DNA from 4 places in the Paenibacillus sp. MZ03-122A genome. Region 3 is predicted to be linked to each of the others. Evidence: riboswitches for the same ligand, from Rfam matches in the RefSeq annotation. Region 3 holds a riboswitch; each other region holds the start of a gene.
The links. A riboswitch is a leader RNA that binds a small molecule or an ion and turns the genes downstream of it on or off. The one in region 3 is predicted to bind cyclic di-AMP.
Positions count from the first base shown of each region.

Region 1: another riboswitch for cyclic di-AMP. It lies ahead of NLX74_RS00175 (hypothetical protein); the one in region 3 lies ahead of NLX74_RS23065 (resuscitation-promoting factor).
Region 2: another riboswitch for cyclic di-AMP. It lies ahead of NLX74_RS09230 (3D domain-containing protein); the one in region 3 lies ahead of NLX74_RS23065 (resuscitation-promoting factor).
Region 4: another riboswitch for cyclic di-AMP. It lies ahead of NLX74_RS15395 (TrkH family potassium uptake protein); the one in region 3 lies ahead of NLX74_RS23065 (resuscitation-promoting factor).

Region 1 covers NZ_JANAVI010000001.1:28,783-34,021, reverse strand. The annotation lists gene kdpB (potassium-transporting ATPase subunit KdpB) at 1-214, opposite strand, end outside; gene kdpA (potassium-transporting ATPase subunit KdpA) at 252-1,928, opposite strand; gene NLX74_RS25755 (potassium-transporting ATPase subunit F) at 2,038-2,115, opposite strand; gene NLX74_RS00175 (hypothetical protein) at 2,299-2,694, opposite strand; cyclic di-AMP (ydaO/yuaA leader) riboswitch at 2,810-2,977, opposite strand; gene NLX74_RS00170 (glutathione peroxidase) at 3,444-3,929, shown strand; tRNA gene NLX74_RS00165 (tRNA-Leu) at 4,021-4,103, opposite strand; gene NLX74_RS00160 (urease accessory protein UreF) at 4,366-5,103, shown strand.
Region 2 covers NZ_JANAVI010000003.1:436,200-441,438, reverse strand. The annotation lists gene NLX74_RS09240 (NADH:flavin oxidoreductase/NADH oxidase) at 1-281, opposite strand, end outside; gene NLX74_RS09235 (polysaccharide deacetylase family protein) at 588-1,394, shown strand; gene NLX74_RS09230 (3D domain-containing protein) at 1,594-2,262, opposite strand; cyclic di-AMP (ydaO/yuaA leader) riboswitch at 2,269-2,437, opposite strand; gene NLX74_RS09225 (amino acid ABC transporter ATP-binding protein) at 2,672-3,394, opposite strand; gene NLX74_RS09220 (ABC transporter substrate-binding protein/permease) at 3,381-4,844, opposite strand; gene NLX74_RS09215 (M20 family metallopeptidase) at 4,993-5,239, shown strand, end outside.
Region 3 covers NZ_JANAVI010000017.1:79,631-84,869, forward strand. The annotation lists gene rsmA (16S rRNA (adenine(1518)-N(6)/adenine(1519)-N(6))-dimethyltransferase RsmA) at 48-932, opposite strand; gene rnmV (ribonuclease M5) at 940-1,485, opposite strand; gene NLX74_RS23065 (resuscitation-promoting factor) at 1,632-2,780, opposite strand; cyclic di-AMP (ydaO/yuaA leader) riboswitch at 3,052-3,334, opposite strand; gene NLX74_RS23070 (TatD family hydrolase) at 3,536-4,306, opposite strand; gene NLX74_RS23075 (HD domain-containing protein) at 4,349-5,239, opposite strand, start outside.
Region 4 covers NZ_JANAVI010000006.1:238,540-243,778, reverse strand. The annotation lists gene NLX74_RS15400 (type II CAAX endopeptidase family protein) at 1-952, opposite strand, end outside; cyclic di-AMP (ydaO/yuaA leader) riboswitch at 1,214-1,366, shown strand; gene NLX74_RS15395 (TrkH family potassium uptake protein) at 1,775-3,115, shown strand; gene NLX74_RS15390 (potassium channel family protein) at 3,133-3,810, shown strand; gene NLX74_RS15385 (LysR family transcriptional regulator) at 3,816-4,721, opposite strand; gene NLX74_RS15380 (succinate dehydrogenase cytochrome b558 subunit) at 4,948-5,239, shown strand, end outside.

The DNA of each region.
Region 1 (5,239 bases), on a different contig from region 3:
GAATAACAAACACGGTCAGGTTAAAGCCCATTTCCTTGCCAGTTCCAAAATAACCGGGAAACAGTAACATGAGCAGCACGACCAATGTACCGATCTCCACGACGAACATGACAGGATTTTTCATCATAATCATCGGATTTAACTTTATAAAGCTATCCTTGATCGCATGCTTCAAGATGCCTCTGTCCAGCATGTGTTTGCGTTGTTCCTTCATGATCAAACACCCCGTTCATCCATTCTCATTTTCTTCTTCACATGGTCAAAAATTCAGCAATAGGTCCCAATACGATGACGGGTAAAAAGGTCAACGCACCAATCAGCAGCACGATCCCGATCAGAATGGCTCCAAATAACTTGTTATCCGTGCGCAGTGTCCCCGTCGTCACCGGAGTCGGTGCTTTGGCATTCAACGAAGCCGCCACAGCCAACAATGCAATCATAGATACATATCGTCCGAAGAACATAACCATCCCCGTTGTCATGTTCCAAAATACGTTGTTATCCGAAAGACCTTCAAATCCCGAACCGTTATTTGCGGCAGATGACGCATATTCATAGAGCACCTGAGTCAACCCGTGATAGCCAGGGTTAGTGACCGCATCGTATCCCCAATGACTCATAAATGCAAGTGCAGTTGGGGCGAGAATGAGAAACGGATGTACCAAAATGGCAATCGCGATCAGCTTCATTTCCTTACCTTCAATTTTCCTTCCCATAAATTCCGGAGTTCTCCCGACCATCAGTCCGCATATAAACACACCCAGAATCGCATACATCAGCATATTCATCAGTCCGACACCCTTGCCGCCAAAAATGACGTTTAGCATCATTTCTCCCAAAGCAGCCATGCCACCCAGTGGGGTTAGTGTATCGTGCATATTATTGACCGAACCTGTCGTTGCCGCTGTTGTGACCGCAGTGAATAAAGCCGATTGTCCAATGCCGAAACGAACCTCTTTCCCTTCCATGCTTCCCTGAGAAGCATCCACACCCAGTGTCTGGATTAACGGATTACCTGTCTTTTCAGACACGTACGTAATGGATAGAAAAATAAGAAACAATACCATCATGGAGCTAAAAATAATCCAGCCCTGCTTACGATTACGGGCAAACAATCCAAAGGTATACGGCAACGAAGCCGGCATTACCCACATTGCCAAAATTTCCAGCACGTTCGTCCAAGGACTTGGATTTTCAAAAGGATGCGCAGAGTTAGCTCCCGCATAACCACCCCCGTTTGTCCCCAAATGCTTGATGGACTCCAGAGAAGCAATGGGTCCCATAGAAATCTGCTGCTGTGTTCCGCTCAGCGTCGTAAGATCCGCCGTAGGCTGTAGCGTCTGGGGTACCTTCAATCCAACCAGCACCAGCGTAAGCACAAAGGCCAGCGGCAGGAAAATTCTTATAATGGCTTTAATAAAATCTTGAAAGAAATTGCCCATTCCTTCACCGCGCCGCGTCAATCCTCTCATAAAAGCCGCAGCAACCGCAAAACCGGAAGCAGCCGAAGTGAACATCATCATCGTGACGAACGCCATCTGTGTCAGATACGTAAGCCCGCTTTCTCCGCTATAATGTTGGAGATTCGTATTCGTCATAAAGCTGATTACCGTATTAAAAGCTAGTGATGCTTCCATATTACTGTTTCCAGCCGGATTACCGGGAAGCATTCCCTGTAAACGCAACAGCAAGTAGCTGATTGCCACAAGCACGGCGTTCGTAGCAATGAAACTCATAACATACGTAGTCCAACGCATGCTCTCCAGCTTCTTCAATCCTACTATCTTATAAATCAGCTTTTCTGTTCCGCCAAAAATCCGATCCGTCCGATTGGGTTCATTCGAGAATACATGATACATATAGGTGCCCACTGGCTTTACCAAGAGCAGCAATATAACGATCACAATTCCAATTTGAAGCAGCTCCATCCTCTATTCCTCCTCCAAAATGCTCCTGCGTTTGGAACAACAGACCTGCTACCTATGATGCTTAATATTCATGATCTGTTGTTCCCGCCCGCTCTATCCCTACCAGTGACTAGAACTTTTCAGGGTTCAGGAGTGCGTAGATTAAATACATAAACACAATAGCCGTAAGCCCAAGTATAACGATCATCCTCTTCGTCCTCCTTTAGAGGTCTGCGCATCACACCAGCGTACAAACAGCAGTATCACTCCATAACTCACAGCCATGACGAGCAGCATGTATATATCCATCATGTTCATACCCTCCGTATCGGTCCTCAGATCGCCATTCCTATTTCATCATAAAATCATAAAACAACTATGTTATAAGTGCTTATCCGTTCAGCAGAAAACCCACCTCTCCGTTCAATGTGTAGATCACATGGTCCGCTCCCAATCCTCGATAAATTCCTTGTGGATTACAGCCGTGCGTAATAACATAGATCGATTCCGATGTTAGCGGCCGACATATTTGCAGGAAACGGCAAGTCAGATTCAAGCTGTTCTCGAACAAATACACACTACCAATTTCTTTTTTTGGAAAATTCCATTTTCCCGCTTGCATGGTATTGATGCGGACAATGTGCTCCACACCCATTTTTTTGAGCTGTCGTTCCTCCTGGGCGCTATTCGTCAGAACTGCAAACGCCAATTTTTTGAAAATAAGCAATTTCACAAAACTTCTGCCCGCTTCATTCGGTGCAGTGACAATAATTAACCGACCTTCCATCAGTAGCTCCTCTCCCGGTATAAAAAGACAACAAAAAGAAGCCGAAGGAAAAAGGCTTTCCTCCGGCTTCTTACATATCCATGATAAAATAAACCATGGCTGCACACGGCGGTTTGTTGCCTCTCCCTGTACGCTTACGAGGTTAGCTGTCGGATTCGGACGTGAGAGTCGCCCTATTTCTGGCACTTGACCGGAAAATTCACCCCATGAGACACACGGCAAGCCGTACAGTCTCGATTGGTTCCCCCGCTTTTGCAACTGCAAAATTCAGCGCTATAGACATTTCGTTGTTGCTTCATTCAAATTAATTTGAAATTACGTCTTGAATCATACACCCGCGCATGGAAGACTGTAAAGCTCAACTGCGGGGTTATAAATCGGCCTTTAGAGCATAGAAGATTAATAATAACGCTTACAATGCGACTATGCTTCTCACAGCTCACTCAATCTCTGTTTTTCATCCCTTTTCGAAAATGACAAGCATGTCAATATTGGCGTAGGGTAGAGCGTTTTTGGCCTTTTTTTGTAAAAAGAGAAGAAAATACGCTATATGTACCAGCTAAACACCGATTGAACCCGCTTTTATAAGAAGAAACACCTTAATTCGCTCCATTTGCAGTGCGATTTACTGTTTTGAACAAAATACGATTTTACAGCGGCTAAAGGCTTAATACAGCTTTTCCAGACTTGCAACCTTACTTTGAATTGCTTACAATTTAATTGCTGAATATTGAATAAGGAGAGATACTATGACCGTTTATGAATATGATGCGCAAACCCTGCAAGGGAAACCAATTCCGTTATCCACATATAAAGGGAATGTTCTGCTTATTGTGAACACAGCCAGTAAATGCGGGTTAACCCCCCAATACAAAGCGTTACAAGAGCTATATGACCAGTACCATGAACTGGGGCTCGAAATTTTGGGATTTCCCAGCAACCAATTCGCCAAACAAGAGCCAGGTTCCAGCGAGGAGATTTCCGAGTTTTGCCAGATCAATTATGGTGTTACCTTTCCGATGTTCGCCAAGACAGATGTCAATGGCGATCAAGCGCACCCCTTATTTCGCTTCCTGACCCAAACAGCTCCGGGGGTACTAGGGTCCAAAGCGATCAAATGGAATTTTACTAAATTCTTAATTACACGAGAAGGTAACGTATTTAAGCGCTATGCACCGCAAACCACTCCAGATAAGTTGGCGGGAGATATAGAGAAGCTTTTGCAGCAAAACTGATATTCTTCTTTATCACAGTTATTAAAACAAAAAAAGCATCCCTTCACGTAAACCGTGTCAGGATGCTTTTTTAACTAGGTTTTGCATATAATGCGGTCGAGAGGACTCGAACCTCCACGGGCGTACGCCCACTACCCCCTCAAGATAGCGTGTCTGCCATTCCACCACGACCGCAAATCATAATGTATTGAGGCAACAGATTTATTATACTCTCTCATCGACTATTTGTAAACACAAATATAATAATTATTTTATATGTTATTTTATATAACATATATGAGCGATAATAATATTTAATTTGACACAAATGCCGCTAAAATGTAAATATATATTACATATATTTCGAATTTTTTCGTTATCCCTAAGTAAAGAGTAAAATAATATAACATAATGATTCACTTCGAGGAGGCGAACCGCCCTGCATAAAGGCAACCGCTTGCTGAACTATGCATTATTGTTGGACCCTTCCCTACCTGTTGGTGGCTTCACCCGTTTTAACGGACTGGAGAAACTATTCCGCAACGGACATTTGAACAGTCTACAAGACCTGGAACATTACATGCTGGATGATTTGTATCCTCAATTTACAACCGTTGACGGCATGGCTATCAACAGTCTGTATGTCGCCATCCAGCAGAATGACAGTTGGCGAATCGCTCTTATTGATAAGATGCTGCATACCCAACGTCCCTCCTTGCAGCATGTGAAGGAGTTGCGTCTATCCGGTCAGCGTCTACTTAAGCTCGCTAAGGCTCTTTATCCTTGGCTTGAATTTGACCAGTTGGAATCCATACTCATTCAATACAATGCAATTGGCACACTCGCTACCGTTCACACCTGGATTAACTTCCTCCTCGGAAACGATGTAGAACAGACCGTTCACGGCTATCTTGGCGCAGCGGTGTCCTTCTGCGTGGAAGATGCCTTCAAACTACTCAATCCTCCTTATGAGGAAAAGAACCCTTTTATGGAGCGTATGACCAGCGAGCTGCTCTCCGCATGGAAGAAGCTTAACAAACCTGAGCCAACTGCATTTCAGCGTCGCCTTCTTCACAGACATTGGTACAACTCCTACATCACTCTACCGCTTTATATGAGCCATAATAGCCAATTGGATGAGCCTAGACTGTTTTCCCCCTCAGGTCTATTCAAACGCCTTCCAGCATCCCCCTGATGCGTCGTTTCGCTAATGTGGCAGCAACACCAAAAACACTCTGCCCCTTTCCTCAGGTGGCAGAGTGTTTTTTATCCACATATAATCGAAATTCACACTATTAGTAGACTCTAGACGGGTTATCAGAACCACCTAG
Region 2 (5,239 bases), on a different contig from region 3:
TACTTGTGGACTTCCTCTACAATCTTACGATATGCAGAAATATGTTCGTCACTCCAAATACCCAAATCACGATCCGTAATACGTCCATCTGGATGGACCGCTGTCATTTCCACAATAATAAGTCCAGTGCCTCCTACTGCCCGGCTCACATAATGGACATGATGCCAATCCGTTGGATTTCCGTCCTTGGCCTCCACGCTGTATTGGCACATCGGGGGCATGACAATCCGATTTTTTAAAGAAAGCCCCTTTAATTGATAAGGAGTAAACAAGTCGGTCACTTTTATCCATCCTTCCTTCAATTCCATGTCTGTATAATTATGAATTGCATCCCCATTATACACCAGCTGTCACTAGTATACCGAATTCGTTGTAAGGCTAAAACTTGCGAAAATGCTCCTGTTATCGGTCATGTTTAAGAGAATATGTACGTTTAGCTCCATCATCTTCATTGATAATCGTTTCATCGTGGGCTTCTTTCCATTCGTTTATGAGCCGAACTTGGTTAACAGCATATTTTTAATAGGACAGGTACATAATAGTCGAGAGCACCACTAGGTACCACTGCACGGAAAGGGGGGATACATATGCCGTACAGGGGAGTGTTGCCATGCTTGGCACTGTTACTAGCATTCTCAAGTTTACCCGTTCACGCGGATGCGCCTCCCAACACCGGAACGCCCCATCCCAAGGAAACAGCTGTTGCTTCTTCTGTACATCAGAGCACAGATCGAGCAACTCCTACATTAGCAATGCTGCGAAAAAAACATGCGGACATTTTTAAAATGTGCGGCCCACACACCCGCCAAATTGCCCTAACCTTTGATGATGTGCCCGATTCTAGGTATACGCCGCAGGTTTTGGACGTATTACACGCCAATGGCATCAAAGCCACCTTTTTCATCGTCGGTCACCGTGCGGAAAAGCATCCGGGGATCATACGCCGTATTATTCGTGAAGGCCATGCTATAGGAAACCATTCCTATACTCATCCGGATTTTAGGAAGGCCACACCCGAACGCTTTCGCAACCAGATTACAAAAACAGAACGTATTTTACAGGCCAGCGCAGGTTTTCGCCCCAAGTTGATCCGTCCACCCTACGGCGAAATCACGGAGCCTCAAATCCAATGGGCACGTCGTCATGGCTATATGATTGTCAATTGGAATGTAGACTCTCTCGATTGGAAGGGATTAAGTAAAACACAAATTCAGCGCAATGTGATCCCAGCTACCGGGCCTGGCTCTATTATTTTAATGCACGCAGGTGGAGGCCAAAGTTCCAACTTGCGAGGCACTGTCCAAGCTCTGCCGGGTCTAATTCACTCTCTAAAAGCTAAGGGTTACAAATTTGTGACAGTTCCCCGGCTACTCCACACATCGGAACGGAAATAACCATATGTTTATGATTGAGCTACAAGCTAAAGCAACGTAAAAAGGCTGTCTTACCAGCAGAAGTTTTCTGCTCGTCAAGACAGCCTTTTTTTATGGATAAGACCTGATAAGAGTCCGACCTAGTTGTATGCGGTAGGATACAGGCATTAAGTTTACATAATATATATTATGTTTAATTAAACCGTATATACGTACAATGCTATTTACCAATAACGTACAGCTTTACATTTTGAAATCCAAAGTCGTTCACAAATGATTTGTTGCCTGGAATAAAGATATCAATCCGCTTTCCTGTAATGGCGCTGCCCTGATCGCGAGCGACAGCTACAAAAGAATGATCCGGCAAACCTGGGTGGGAATAGCCTGTAACCAGCACTTTCGTGCCCATCGGAATGACGTTCGGGTCTACCGCAATTGTACCTAGTTTAAGCGGATTGCCGTAGTAGTCCACTGCTCCCCATTTACCATTCTCGTCGGCTGCGGCAGAATACGCTGAAGCCTTAACGTCAACTATTTTGCTATAGTTGAATGTTTTGCCCCACGCTTCAATCGTTGGCCCCTCATTCGCTGGTGCTTTCTCCGTAAGAAGCTGCGGCTTCGAATCCGAAGCTGCCTTCACACTTTTTTCGCCAGGCACCTTAATTTGCAGACCTGCATATATATTGTTGGAAGCAATGTTTGGGTTCGCCTTCGTTAGCTCGTCTACCGATACCCCATAACGTTGAGCAAGCAAAAAGAAGGTATCGCCCTCTTTGGCAGTGTGAAGCGAAGCAGCATCCGCTACTCCAGCTGTCTGTGTCAGCCCTGCAATAGCTGCGGCAAGCACCGCAAATTTCATCGTTTTACCAATATGTTTTAGATGTTTCAAAGATATGTACCTCCTCTGTTATGCCTGCGAAGTTAGCTGTCGGATTCGGACTCAGGAGAAGCCCTATGCTTGTGCAATTCACCCCTAGGCATATTCCACATCGTCTTATGACGTATCGGAATGACTGCCGTTGTTACGTCCCCCGCACTTCCCATAGTTTGGGCCCAGCTTCAGCGGTTGTCATAACCACATGCTGTCCCGGTAAGTTTTGGCTTACTGCATAATATCACAATTTTGTAACCTTATCCGCATGAAAATGTTGGGAACCTCGAACATCATACTACACTCATTACAATTTTGTCATCAAGAAATCGATATTTGTTACGAAAGTATGGGGAAATGGTGACAAAAAGAAAAAAGGCTCTCCGTCAAACGGAGGGCCTTTTTTATAGATTATATCAACACTTTCTTACAATACTTTGGCAAGAAAATCACGGGTGCGATCATGGCTTGGAGTGCCAAATACCTGCTCTGGTGTACCTTGCTCCACAATTTGACCGTTATCCATAAAGATAATTCGATCGCCTACCTCGCGGGCAAAGCCCATTTCATGCGTCACGATTACCATTGTCATGCCGCCTTCGGCGAGCTTCTTCATTACATCCAGAACCTCTCCAACCATTTCAGGGTCCAATGCAGAAGTCGGCTCATCGAACAGCATTACATGCGGCTGCATGGCCAAAGCACGTGCAATCGCAATACGTTGCTTCTGTCCTCCGGATAGCTGGTTCGGATAGGTATTCTTCTTATCCTCAAGCCCTACGGTACGCAAGAGTTCTAGCGAAATTTTTTCCGCTTCCTTCCCTGACTGTCTTCTAACCTGTGTTGGGGCAAGTGTCAGGTTCTGCAACACTGTTTTATGCGGGAAAAGATTAAAATGCTGGAACACCATCCCCATCTTCTCCCGGGTTACATTAATATTATGGCCACGAGCTGTAATCGGCTCGCCCTCAAATAAAATCTCCCCGTCCGTAGGCTGTTCCAACAGATTCATACAACGCAAAAACGTACTCTTCCCTGAACCACTGGGGCCGATGATGACGACGACTTCACCTTTGGCGATATCTATATCAATGCCTTTTAAAATTTCATTCTTACCGAACGATTTACGCAGTTGTTTAACGGTGATCACTGGCTCTCAACTTCCTTTCCCATAAACCCAGCAGCTTAGACAAGCTGAATGTCATTACAAAATAAATAGCGGCTGCGATTATGAACGGACTTAATCCTTCGTAGGTAATGTTCTTAATGACCTGGGCCTGATACATAATATCCACCATCCCAATGGTCGAAATAATGGAGGATTCTTTAATGATCGTAATAAACTCATTACCGATAGCAGGTAAAATAGATTTAAACGCTTGCGGTAAAATGACGTGACGCATAGCTTTGCCTCTCCCCATCCCGAGCGAGCGGGCAGCTTCCATCTGTCCACGGTCCACTGCCTGGATACCTGCACGGAAAATTTCAGCCAGATATGCTGAACTATTCAGAGACAATGTGATTATACCAGACTGGAGTGGGGTAAAATTGACACCCAGCGTCAAAGCAACCCCGTAGTGAATGATCATGAGTTGCACCAGCATAGGTGTGCCACGCAGGATTTCCACATAAGTGGTACCTAACCACTCAATGATGCGTATACCGCTCATCCGCAGCAAGGATACGATCAGACCAATGATAAATCCAAACAGGACTCCGAGTGCAGACAGCAACAGAGTGTAGCCGATACCCGTAGCGTAAAAACTGCGGTATTTCCAAAAAATATCTACGATGTTATTAGAAGAAACCTGTCGATCTGCAGAGAGCGCGCTCGCTTCTGTGGAAAACTTCTCAATCGACCCGTCCGCTTTCAGGCGAGCCAACGTTTTATTTACAGAGGCAAGCAATTCTGCGTTCCCCTTGCGTATACCTACAGCTGTTTCTGCTCCGGCATCCTCAGGCACGGCCTTGGCAAGTGTTACGGTACCATCTAACGTGTATCCTTTAGCAACCGTATCTTCGATCACAACAGCGTTGATACGCTGGGTCCGCAGCTGGAGTACCAGATCGGATATTTTGTCCAGTGAGGTTACAGTGGCATTGGGCACTTTTTGAGCAATTTCTTCCTGAATACTCCCTTTTTGCGCGCCAATCTTCTCGCCTTTCAAAGCATCCATCGTAGGATATTTGTCTTTATCCTCTGGGCGTACCATAATGACTTGCTTGGAGCGATAATATACATCTGAAAAATCAATGCTCTTTCTCCGCTCATCCGTCGGTGTCATACCGGACAGTACCAAGTCTACACGACCACTTTGCAAAGCAGGCAGCAAAGAGTCAAAACTCATGTCCTCAGGGACCATCTCCGCATCCAAATCTTTGGCGATTTCCTTGGCGATATCCACATCGAACCCAACAATGGTATCCTTACCGTTAATGACTTTATGAAACTCATACGGCGGAAAGTCGGCACTCATGCCCACTACAAGTTTTTTCTGTGGCTTTGCTTCCGTTCCGTATGCAGTGAGCATGGGAAGACCAGTCAACAGCAAGATAACCGCCGACAAAACCAGGGCGGTAAAACGATATGCCTTTTTCAATCTTTTTTTCTCTCCTTAAATTCTTTATAATAAATAAGATTGTGTCATTATAAATGAATATGCATGATTATGCAATGAATGTTATAGTACAATTTCAGCATACCTAACGCAGTACCTACATTACAGTTTATATAAAGGAGTTTTCAGCATGGATTTTAAGCAGACCATTCAAAAGACAATTGAGCAGCATGCCCCACGGTTTAAGGACATTTCGTTATATATTGGCGCAAATCCTGAACTTGGAAACGAGGAATTTCTGGCCGCTGCCCGTTTAAAAGAAGAACTGGTTTTTCACGGTTTTGAGATCCAGACACCCGTATTGGGCATAGAAACAGCCTTTATTGCAACTTACAAATCTGCAAAACCCGGACCGGTTGTCGCTTTTCTGGCAGAAT
Region 3 (5,239 bases):
ATCACCCCTCCTATATCGTATGGGTGAATGCACAGTTTGGTTCCAGCTTAGGATATACCTGCCTCCAACAGCACAGCGCTGAGACGCGCAAATTCCTCAATACTTAGCGTTTCTCCTCGACGGGAGGGTTCAATACCAGCTTGTTGCAACAGCGGCTCCAGCGTGTCCCTGTTCTCTTTGGTGAAGAAACGGCTTTTCAAGTTATTGGAAATGGTTTTACGACGCTGAGCAAAAGCAGCATGAACCACTTCAAAGAAGTGCTTCTCATCCACCACTTCCACCGGAGGGGCTTCCCGTACACGCAGCCGGATGACTGCAGACTCCACATTTGGCTGGGGAATAAATACTGTATTCGGCACAATGCAGACTAATTCAGGTTCGCTGTAATATTGCACTGCAATGCTCAGACTGCCGTAATCCTTCGTTCCAGGAGACGCAGCCATGCGCTCAGCCACTTCTTTTTGGATCATAACGACGATATTCTCCAGAGGGAGCTTGTCCTCCAGCAGCCTCATCAGAATCGGTGTAGTAACATAGTACGGCAGATTAGCCACGACACTTACTTTACTCACGTCTGCAAAATCGGCTGCGAACACCTCACGTAAATCCAGCTTCAGCACGTCTCCATGACGTACCTTCACATGCTCGTAAGGGGCCAACACCTCTTCGAGAATTGGCAGCAGCCGCTGGTCAATCTCGACAGCGGTAACTGCCTTAGCCGATTGCGCCAGCTTCTCGGTCAAAGCGCCAATCCCAGGACCGATCTCAAGTGCACCCTTCGTCTCATCCAATCCGGCAGCATTTACAATCTTATTGAGAATATTTTGATCAATCAGGAAATTTTGTCCCAAACTCTTTTTGAACGAAAAACCGTGCCGTTGAATAATTTCCTTCGTACGCCGCGGTGTTGCTATATCTTGAATCCCTGCCATACGGACATCACAATCCTTCACTTTCAATTTGTGCCAGTGCCCCGGCAAATTCCTCGCGGCTGATCTGAAATACAGACAGCCGTTTATGTAGCTGCTTTCCGTTACAATAACCAATACCCAGCACATTCCCTAAGGCCATACGGCGTGCAGCAGCATTGGGATGGGTGATGAGTCCAGCATCAATCAGGTCCGCCCACTCAATCAGCGGGTCGGCGCCTTCCACTGTCGTATGAACCCGTGCAAGAGCGTGTCTGATCGCATCTGGTGAGGCATTCTCCACGCCAATATCTCCTTTACGCGTCGCTTCTGCCTCGGGTATAAAGGCCTGCTTGCAGCCGGGTACCTTGGAAGCGATAATCTTACGGATGCGCTCCCCTGCATGATCGGGATCGGTTAAAATAATGACCCCCCGCCGCTCCTGCGCCAATGCAATTTTACGCAGCGTCATTTTATTAATGGCGGAGCCGCCAGTTTCTATCGTATCCGCTTCAACAGCGCGGCGAATGGCCACCGTATCATCCCGGCCCTCTACCACGATCACTTCCTTGATCATTTGTGTTTCCCTCCACTGCTACACAGCAAGCTATATTTATCTTTCCCTGCTTTTGAAAACAAAATAAGAAGAGGATATCCTCTTCTTAGCATGGCATAACTATGTTGTTAATACTATCGCATTGCCCTCAACATACACAACCTGTTTTAGTTGATTTCAGGCTTTACCGGTCCGATAACATATACGGTTTTACCGTGCTTACGACCAAATTGGTTGGCTCGGCTCAAACTCTCATAATACACATCGATTTTGTGGCCTTTAATCGCGCCACCGGTATCCTCCGCACGACGGAAGCCCACCCCTTCGATATACACCCACCAGCCGATTGGAATTATACTCGGATCGACCGCGATGGTGCGTCCTTCCGTGACACGTGCGCCGGATGCAGTACGTGTACCGATACCTGGCTCCTGTGAGGAATACGCCGTCATGGAGACGTTTTGTAAAACTTTGCTATATTTAAAATTTACGCCTGCTTTACGGACAGCACTGCCCGAACTAACCGTCGTTGCCTTAACCGCATCATTGGGACCGACGGAAGCAGCAAGAACGACCGGTTTTTTCTTCGTTCCTACCGCAATGACCTTATCCACCCGGTTCTGTGCAACTTCCTTGTTAACCAGCTGTTTGGATACCAACTTTCCATCATGATATACCTTTTGAACGTGCTGGACGACCACACCCGATTTGCCGCTTTGAATGACCCGATTATCGCCTTTATAAAGACTCGGATCGGCCGTTTTGATGACCTGATAAGGCACCTGTTTTTTCTGTTCGACCTGCTGTTTCTTCACACGGACGATTTTTATGTCCATGTTAGACGAAACAGAGGCATCCAACGCAGGATAAACTTTATCCGTTGATGATAATTTATAGCCCGAGGTACGAATGGCACCTTCTACTGTATTTTCTGTTGTGTACAGCTTTTTCGTCTCATTGCCTGAAGATACTCTGACTTGATTGGCACGTTTAATGACTACGCGATCGCCATCCTGTATTGCTCCATTTAGCGGCATGGAAACTGTATCATGCGGCTGAAGTGAAATGGAATGCTCGCTCAGCAAATCTTGAAGCATGGATTCCCGGGTTTCTACCGCAGACGCCTTGCCATCGATGACAAAAAAGACTTGTTTTTTAGATTGCGTGTACATCAGAATTGAAATCATAATCGTTAGCGCGATTAGAAAAATAGCAACCAAAGCAGCCTGGCGCACATTCTCTTGCTTCCAACGCAATACGTAAGACATGCTGGATGAGCGTGACTCATGGGTATCCTTTTTTTGGAAAATGCCCATTTCCTCCGTCCTCCTTACATAGCCCGCCGTCTGGAGTAAGACATAGTTGAGATTTGACGTGACTATAACAGATTTTCTACAAGACAAGCCCAAACTACGACTGTCCTGCACCATGTACCCGTCTTCGCGGCATGCTGTCCTCCCCTGTTTAACCACAGTATGATGACAGATTTTCTTTTATTCACAACAAAAAAAGCCAGAGAAAGAGACTAGAGAGCTCTTTCGTGGCTTCCGGCATGTGTGAATATGCGGGAAAACTCATGCACGAGATGGCTTCTCTCTTGTTACGCTTACGGGGTTAGCTGTCGGGTTCGGACGTAGAGAGTCGCCCTAGCTTGGGTCAACCGCTCATGGCGGTCGCCTTCACATTCACCCCGAAGACCCAGAAAGAAATCGAAATACGGCTCCTCCACCTGTTCAATCCCATCCGGGAAAAGAATTTAGGTCGAGCCGGCTGGCGGAAGAGACGTTCCCTTCTTGCACATACGCCGGACGTACTGTAAGCCATATCGGTTCCCCCGTTCCCTGTAAAAGGGACTCAGCGAGACTGGTTCATGAAATGACTTGTTGATGTTTACATTCAAACAACAATTCACTGAAAAGATGATATCCTGTTTCTATGCATGTTGTAAAGCAGGTTTCAAGTACATTTTTTAAAATATTCGGTTAAAATATTGTAATATTCTCGAGTTTCCTGCAACAAATTCATGATTAGCTTCGTCTATCTCTTTATTTTGATCGATTTCTTCACTTTTTCATTGAATGTCAAATCGTTCCAGGGCATTTCGGGTCGTTATTGACACTAATTCCTCCACTGTAATCCCTTTGATTTGGGCTGCAGCCTCTGCTACCAGTCTCACATGTGCAGACTCATTTCGCTTCCCACGATACGGATGAGGTGTCAGATAGGGAGCATCAGTTTCAATGAGCAGACGGTCCAGCGGCACCTGTGCGAGCACCTCTTTTGGCTGCTTGGCATTTTTGAACGTTATTGGACCACCGAAGGAAAGGTGAAATCCCATATCCAGCACCATTTTGGCTGTCTCCCAGCTACCCGAAAAAGAGTGCATGACTCCACCAATCTCACTCGCTTTTTCCTCGCGCAAAATCTTAACAATATCTTCATGTGCATCCCGGTTATGAATAACAATGGGCATCTTGAGCTCACGAGCCAGACCAATTTGGTTTCGAAACACCCGATGCTGCACATCCTTCGGTGATGTATCCCAATAATAATCCAGACCGATCTCCCCGATGGCTACAACCTTCTTATGACTGCATAACGATGCAATCCATTCTAGATCGCCCTCCTGCATTGTAATCGCATCCTGCGGATGCCATCCAACTGCTGCATAAATAAAATCGTACGTCTCGGCCAATTCCATGGTGGATGGAATGGTCTCACGATTAAATCCGATATTGATCATCCGCGTTACTCCTGATTCGACAGCACGTGCTATAACTTCTTCACGATCTTCGTCAAATTGTGGCGCATCCAAGTGAGTATGGGTGTCGAATAAATCCAAGGTTTACATCTCCTTTTTTTACTTACATTTCTATATAGTTGTCTATTCTTTGACAAAATAATTCCTTATTTTGGCAGGTAACCTGTCTTTTACCGCGTTCAATTTATTCTGGGGAAAATACATATGATATTTTCCTCGGTGAATACCACTTATTGAGCGCACAATTTCCGAAACTTCGGATATTTCACTCACCTCGCCCTGACGTCCAAGCAGTAAAATCTGGTTGTCCGTCGAGCCACCCTGCCGAAACACATCATAAGGAAGATCTGTCGGAAAATCAATTTCAAAATCATATTCAGGGTGCAAACCAGCCTCTTTCAAAGCTTCTCGAATACTGTCAATGGTATCTGTATCCATATTTTCAATCTCTACATATTTATACAATCTACGGTCCATAAACCGGCTGCTCAAATCACTTAAAATCTCGTCCTTTTCTCGTTTCCACTGGCTAAATACGGTCTGGATTAATGACTCGTCGAGCATCAGATATTGCTCTACTGTAAGATCTCCTTTCAACAGATCCGGCAACGGGTCCAGCAGAAAGCCAAACTCATATCCGTTTTTAAACAATTCCTTTGCTCGCTTAAAAATTTTACGTAAAAGGATTTCCGAGCTGCGTGTTACAGGATGAAAATAAATTTGCCAATACATCTGGTAGCGTGACATTAAATAATCTTCTACTGCATGCATACCTGATTCCTTCACAACAATTCTCCCATTATGAGGACGCAGCAGTCGTAAAATACGATCCAAATCAATCGTGCCGTAGTTGACGCCTGTCGAGTGAGCATCCCGCAACAAATAATCCATACGATCGGCATCTAGCGGACTGGTTACCAGGTTGACAACAATCGGTTTATCATACGTTTTGGCTATAACCGCAGCCACCTTTTGTGGAAGCTTCTCGTCGACTTGCCGTAGCACGGCGTTGAT
Region 4 (5,239 bases), on a different contig from region 3:
CTTCTGCTTGCAATAAAGGCAGCATGTTCATGGTCCCAGCTATACTAGCAATAAAGTATACAACGGATAGAACAATGCCGCGTACAAATGAAGTATGTCGTCGGGTGAGTGACGCATACACAATGGCAAGTACACCCAGTACAAAGCTAAATAGGGCATAACCCGCATAGGTCATCAAATTCGCCCAAAATGTTTGCTTTTCGATATAATCGGTATAGGACGACGGGGCCGAAAAGCTTTGGGTGAAGGAGCGAACATCACCGTCTTCAAAAGTAAAAGCCAGTGTAAGTACCGAGGCGCCGATTTTTTTATCGTCTACGGTATACTTTAATCCGCCTTCTTGTTCAGTGGTTGCAAGCTTCAAATCCGACGGCTTAAAGCCAAAGCGCTTGACCCATACTGCGGCCGCCTGCTCCTTGGCTTCGAGCGTCATGCCGTCCTCAGCCACACGTACAAGCCTGTTACGTGCTTGTTCATCCGTAGAAATATCAGCCTGTGTGTAATTGGTGCTGGAGGTGATCCGTTTAAAGCTAACGACCTTCCCAGTGGATAGATCCACATGAATTTGCAGTTTGCTTTTCGCTGAGGATTCAGGCAGATCGACCCGAAAGGTTTCGTAAGGGTAACTTTTTTTCCATGTACGGTCGTACTGCTGAAGCAGTTTTTCTCTAGATAAATAACCGTACAAATCTGTTTCGGCCTGATAGGTCACGACAGGCTCCTCAGGCTGTGATTCAGTATAGCCCAGCTCGGAGCGGGCGAAGTCCAATGCGTGTATGACCGCTTCTTGTTTGCTGATGACCTTTGCGTTCATTACTGATTCTGGACTCGGATTGCTAAGCGAGGGAATAAGCAATTGAAAGATAAAAAAGCAAATCAGGCCAATCCCGCCCAGCAAGCCTAATTTTTTGAAGTTGGCCGTGAGCACGACCGGTTTCCCGATAGGATTCATGAGTTTCCTCCTTAATCTGTAAATAAGAACATCCATTAAAGATATCATACTGCACAGGTTCCCGCCAACAGACCAGCGATATTCATGAAAATAGAGTGAAAGCACTTTAAAGTTCCAATAAAATTAGATAAGCTGCGATTAAACGATGCCCATTCGCAAAATAAAGCCAATTTCACGTTTTTTCGGCGAAATCGGTTTTGTGATCTGGATATAGAAGGATTATAATCTTGAGGCAATGCCTATGAAATACATAGGTAATGATATACAGTTGAGCCGAATTTCTATGGGAAAACGGGGGAACCATGTTACTGGGGTGAATTTTACAACCGATCCTGCTGGATCGGAAGTGTAAATAGGGCATACTGTGCTGCCCGAATCCGTCAGCTAACCTCGTAGGCTATGAGCAGGAACCAAGTCAGGCACTCGGTTTTCCGGTGTCTTTTTTTGTGCGTATAAAAGTGTTTGGATTGGTTAGACCGCTGCGGGTGCAGATTATTCTTCCGATTGCTGTTATCCCCGGATTTTTTAATTGTATACCCCCTTTAATGGTTAAAATCCGGAGATAAAGGCAAACGCTTCGCTTCTTCAGAACAATTCTGCCCCCTTCGCTACTGCCCGCCAATAGCACAGGGGGCCGAGTAGTGCTTGACATGCATTCTTCCTGTATTCAGGGAATGCTAATTATAGTTAACTAAGGTTTGGAAAAATCAAAAAATTCAGGGGCAACGACGATCGAAAGATCAAATGGAACGCGTAGCGAGCTTACACCGTATTAAATCACTGATTTATAGTTTTAAGGATTAGGAGAGAAGTGATGAATAGATGAATCCCAATGCAAGCTGGCTTCGGCTTTCTCCACCGCAGATATTCGTTGCGGGCTTTGCCATTATCATTCTAATAGGTAGTTTATTGTTAATGCTGCCGATTTCCAATACAACAGGAAAGCCACTTGCGTTTATAGACGCTTTGTTTACTGCCGCCTCTGCGACCTGTGTAACCGGGCTTGTCGTAAAGGATACCGGCCTCTTTTTTACCACTTTTGGTCAAGTTGTCATCGTTGCGCTGATCCAGATCGGCGGTCTTGGCTTTATGACCATGGCTACCTTGATTGCACTGGTGTTCAAGCGTCGGATTTCCTTGCGGGAGCGTCTCATTTTGCAGGAAGCGATGAATCAGACTTCTGTAGAGGGAATTGTCGGATTAATCCGTAAGGTATTACTGTACTCACTGGTTATTGAAGGCGTATGCGCTACGATATTCTCGGTTCGCTGGTCCTTTGATATGCCCGTAGGCAGGGCGATTTATTTTGGAATCTGGCATGCCATCTCCATGTTTAACAATGCTGGTTTTGATTTATTCGGTGAATTTCGCAGCTTGACAGGTTATGTATATGATCCGATTGTTAATTTTACCGCAATGTTTCTAATTATTTCTGGCGGCATTGGTTTTGTAGTGATGTCAGACCTGGCAGAATATCGCAAGCGCAAGAGACTGTCCTTGCATACCAAGGTGGTACTCAGCATGACGGGCGCTATGATTGTAGTCGGCACGCTCGTGATTTTTGTATTTGAGTTTACGAATCCAAAGACTCTTGGCTCGCTTGATTGGGGTGGTAAGCTACTGGGATCTTTATTCCAGTCCGTTACTCCCCGTACCGCAGGTGCCAATACACTGGACATCGCAGGCTTGCGGCAGGCTACGCAGTTTTTTATCATCATACTCATGTTTATTGGGGCTTCCCCTGGCTCTACTGGAGGCGGGATTAAGACCACAACATTCGCCCTGCTCATTGGAGCAGTGATTTCGATGCTGCGGGGGCGGGAAGATATTGTACTGTTCAAGTACCGACTTGCGCAGGGACGAATTTACAAGGCTTTGACCATCACACTGCTGGGGTTGCTGTTCGTGATCGGGGTGACCATGATTTTGTCGGCAACCGAAGATCATCATTTTCTGATGATCTTGTTTGAGACGGTGTCTGCGTTTGGTACGGTGGGGCTGTCGATGGGGCTTACACCTGATTTAACAGTCATAGGCAAGCTGGTGATTACCCTGACGATGTTTGCAGGTAGACTGGGGCCACTCACGCTAGCTTATGCACTGGGGCCGAAAAAGGGTAAAGAATTATATCGTCATCCGGAAGGCAAAATGATTATAGGATAAGGAGTTTTCGAGTAGATATGAAAACGCAGCAGTTTGTAGTTATTGGCTTGGGGCGGTTTGGCTCAAGCCTGGCTTTGCAATTGGTGGATATGGGGTGCGAGGTGCTAGGCATTGACCGGAATGAGGATGTTGTGGACAGTATGAGTGAGATGTTGACACATACTGTCGTGGCGGACGCTACCGATGAAGACTCGTTGCGATCACTGGGCATCCGTAATTTCGATTGTGGCATTGTTGCTATTGGTGATGACATTCAGGTAAGCATCCTCACCGCCATTTTGCTGAAGGAGCTGGGTGTGAAAAAAGTTGTAGCCAAAGCCATATCTGTGCTGCACGGGCGTGCGTTAGAAAAGCTCGGTGTGGACCGGATTATTTATCCAGAACGGGATATGGGTATCCGGGTGGCTCACCAGCTAGTCACGCCTAATTTGCTCGATTATTTGGAGTTGTCTAAGGAATACAGTATTGTGGAACTCAATGTACCTGCATGTCTGAATGGCAAAACGCTAGCAGAGCTAAATGCCCGTACCCGCTTTGGTTGTAGCGTCGTGGCGCTTCATACAGCGAACGGTATCCTGATCGCACCGACGGCTATGGATCGGCTAAAAGCAGACGATATCATGGTCATCATCGGCTCGAATAACAATATCGGTCGCTTTGAGGATGAGGTTGTTAATGTTAATGAAGAGGATTAAACCCTCTACACCATACGGTAGCCTGCAAACGACGCACGTGTCTCGCTAATCCAGCGTCGTGCTGTCGGACCGAGATCGGTCGTCTCCGAGTAAATGAGGGAGGTCGTTCGGCGTGTCTCCTTCAAATCGGGCAAGTACAATGCAGTGAGTCCATTATCCCGTAATAGTTCGCTACGCAAATAGGATTTGGGCAGCAAGGCAGAAGCCTTACAGGTTGGAAGCAAGCGTACAATTGCCTCGAAGGAGTCGATTTCCATACGGATATCCGGCATGATGCCGCTGCGCTGGAACAAGTCATCCGTCAGACTGCGGTACCAGGTTCCTTTGGAGAAAATAATCATCGGCAATCCTTGCAGATCTTTCATCGAGGCCGTTCCTGTCTTGACGGTTAATTCATGTCCAATGGGAACAACGAGCTCCAAATGATCATCAAATAGCGGAATGCAACGCAGTCCGGCTTCATGAATGGCAGACCCGACAATACCGGCGTCTGCTTTTTTGTCACGTACAAAGGCGACGATTTCATGAGTTTTACCGGTGAGCAGCTTTAGCTCGGTTTGAGGATGCTTGCTCATGAAAGCTTCGACGAGGGTAGGCAGCGTCGTTTGGAGTGTCGTGAGACTAGCCCCGAGTGTAAGCATACTCTGGGCTTCATTTTTGTGCTGGGACAGCTTTTGTAAGAAGCGAAGCTGTCGTTGCCGTTGCTCTAGCGCGAAGGTATAAACAAATCGGCCAGTGGACGTAATTTCGAGCCGTTTGCCCCGACGATCAAAGAGATTCACACCCAGCTCTTCCTCCAGCTTCGCAATTTTGCGAGACAGGGCAGGCTGGGACAGATTCAGCAGTTTGGAGGCTTTATTCAGGCTGGACTGCTCGACAATGACGGCAAAAGCGTTCAAATCCTCAAACAAATCATCCACTTCCTCTCTATATGCAAAAAAGACATAATAATTAATACGTATATTGCAATTCCATTATAAGCCGAAAAGGAGTAACATGAAAGCGACACAAGATGTTCACACTTTTGTTTTTCCTTATAAGGGACACCTTGTTGGACATTTCCTGTCGGAAACTGTCATTTTATATGTTATATTACTATTGAAAACGCTATTATTGGGAGAAGGGAGCATGACCTAGATGAGAGGATTTTATTCCAGAAAGCTGCATTCGCTTCTTGGCGTCATTCCGCTGGCTCTATTTTTTGTTGAGCATTTGGTGACGAACTTCACAGCGGTGGAGGGCGGCAAGGAAGGATTTAATCGCAGCGTGGCCTTCCTGAATGGTTTGCCACTGGTTATTGTGCTAGAAACGTTATTCATCTACTTGCCATTACTGTTCCACGGAATTTATGGCTTGTATATTGCGTATCAGGCTGACCCGAATGTCAAAAGATTCGGCTATTCACGTAACTGGCGCTTTCTGTTCCAGC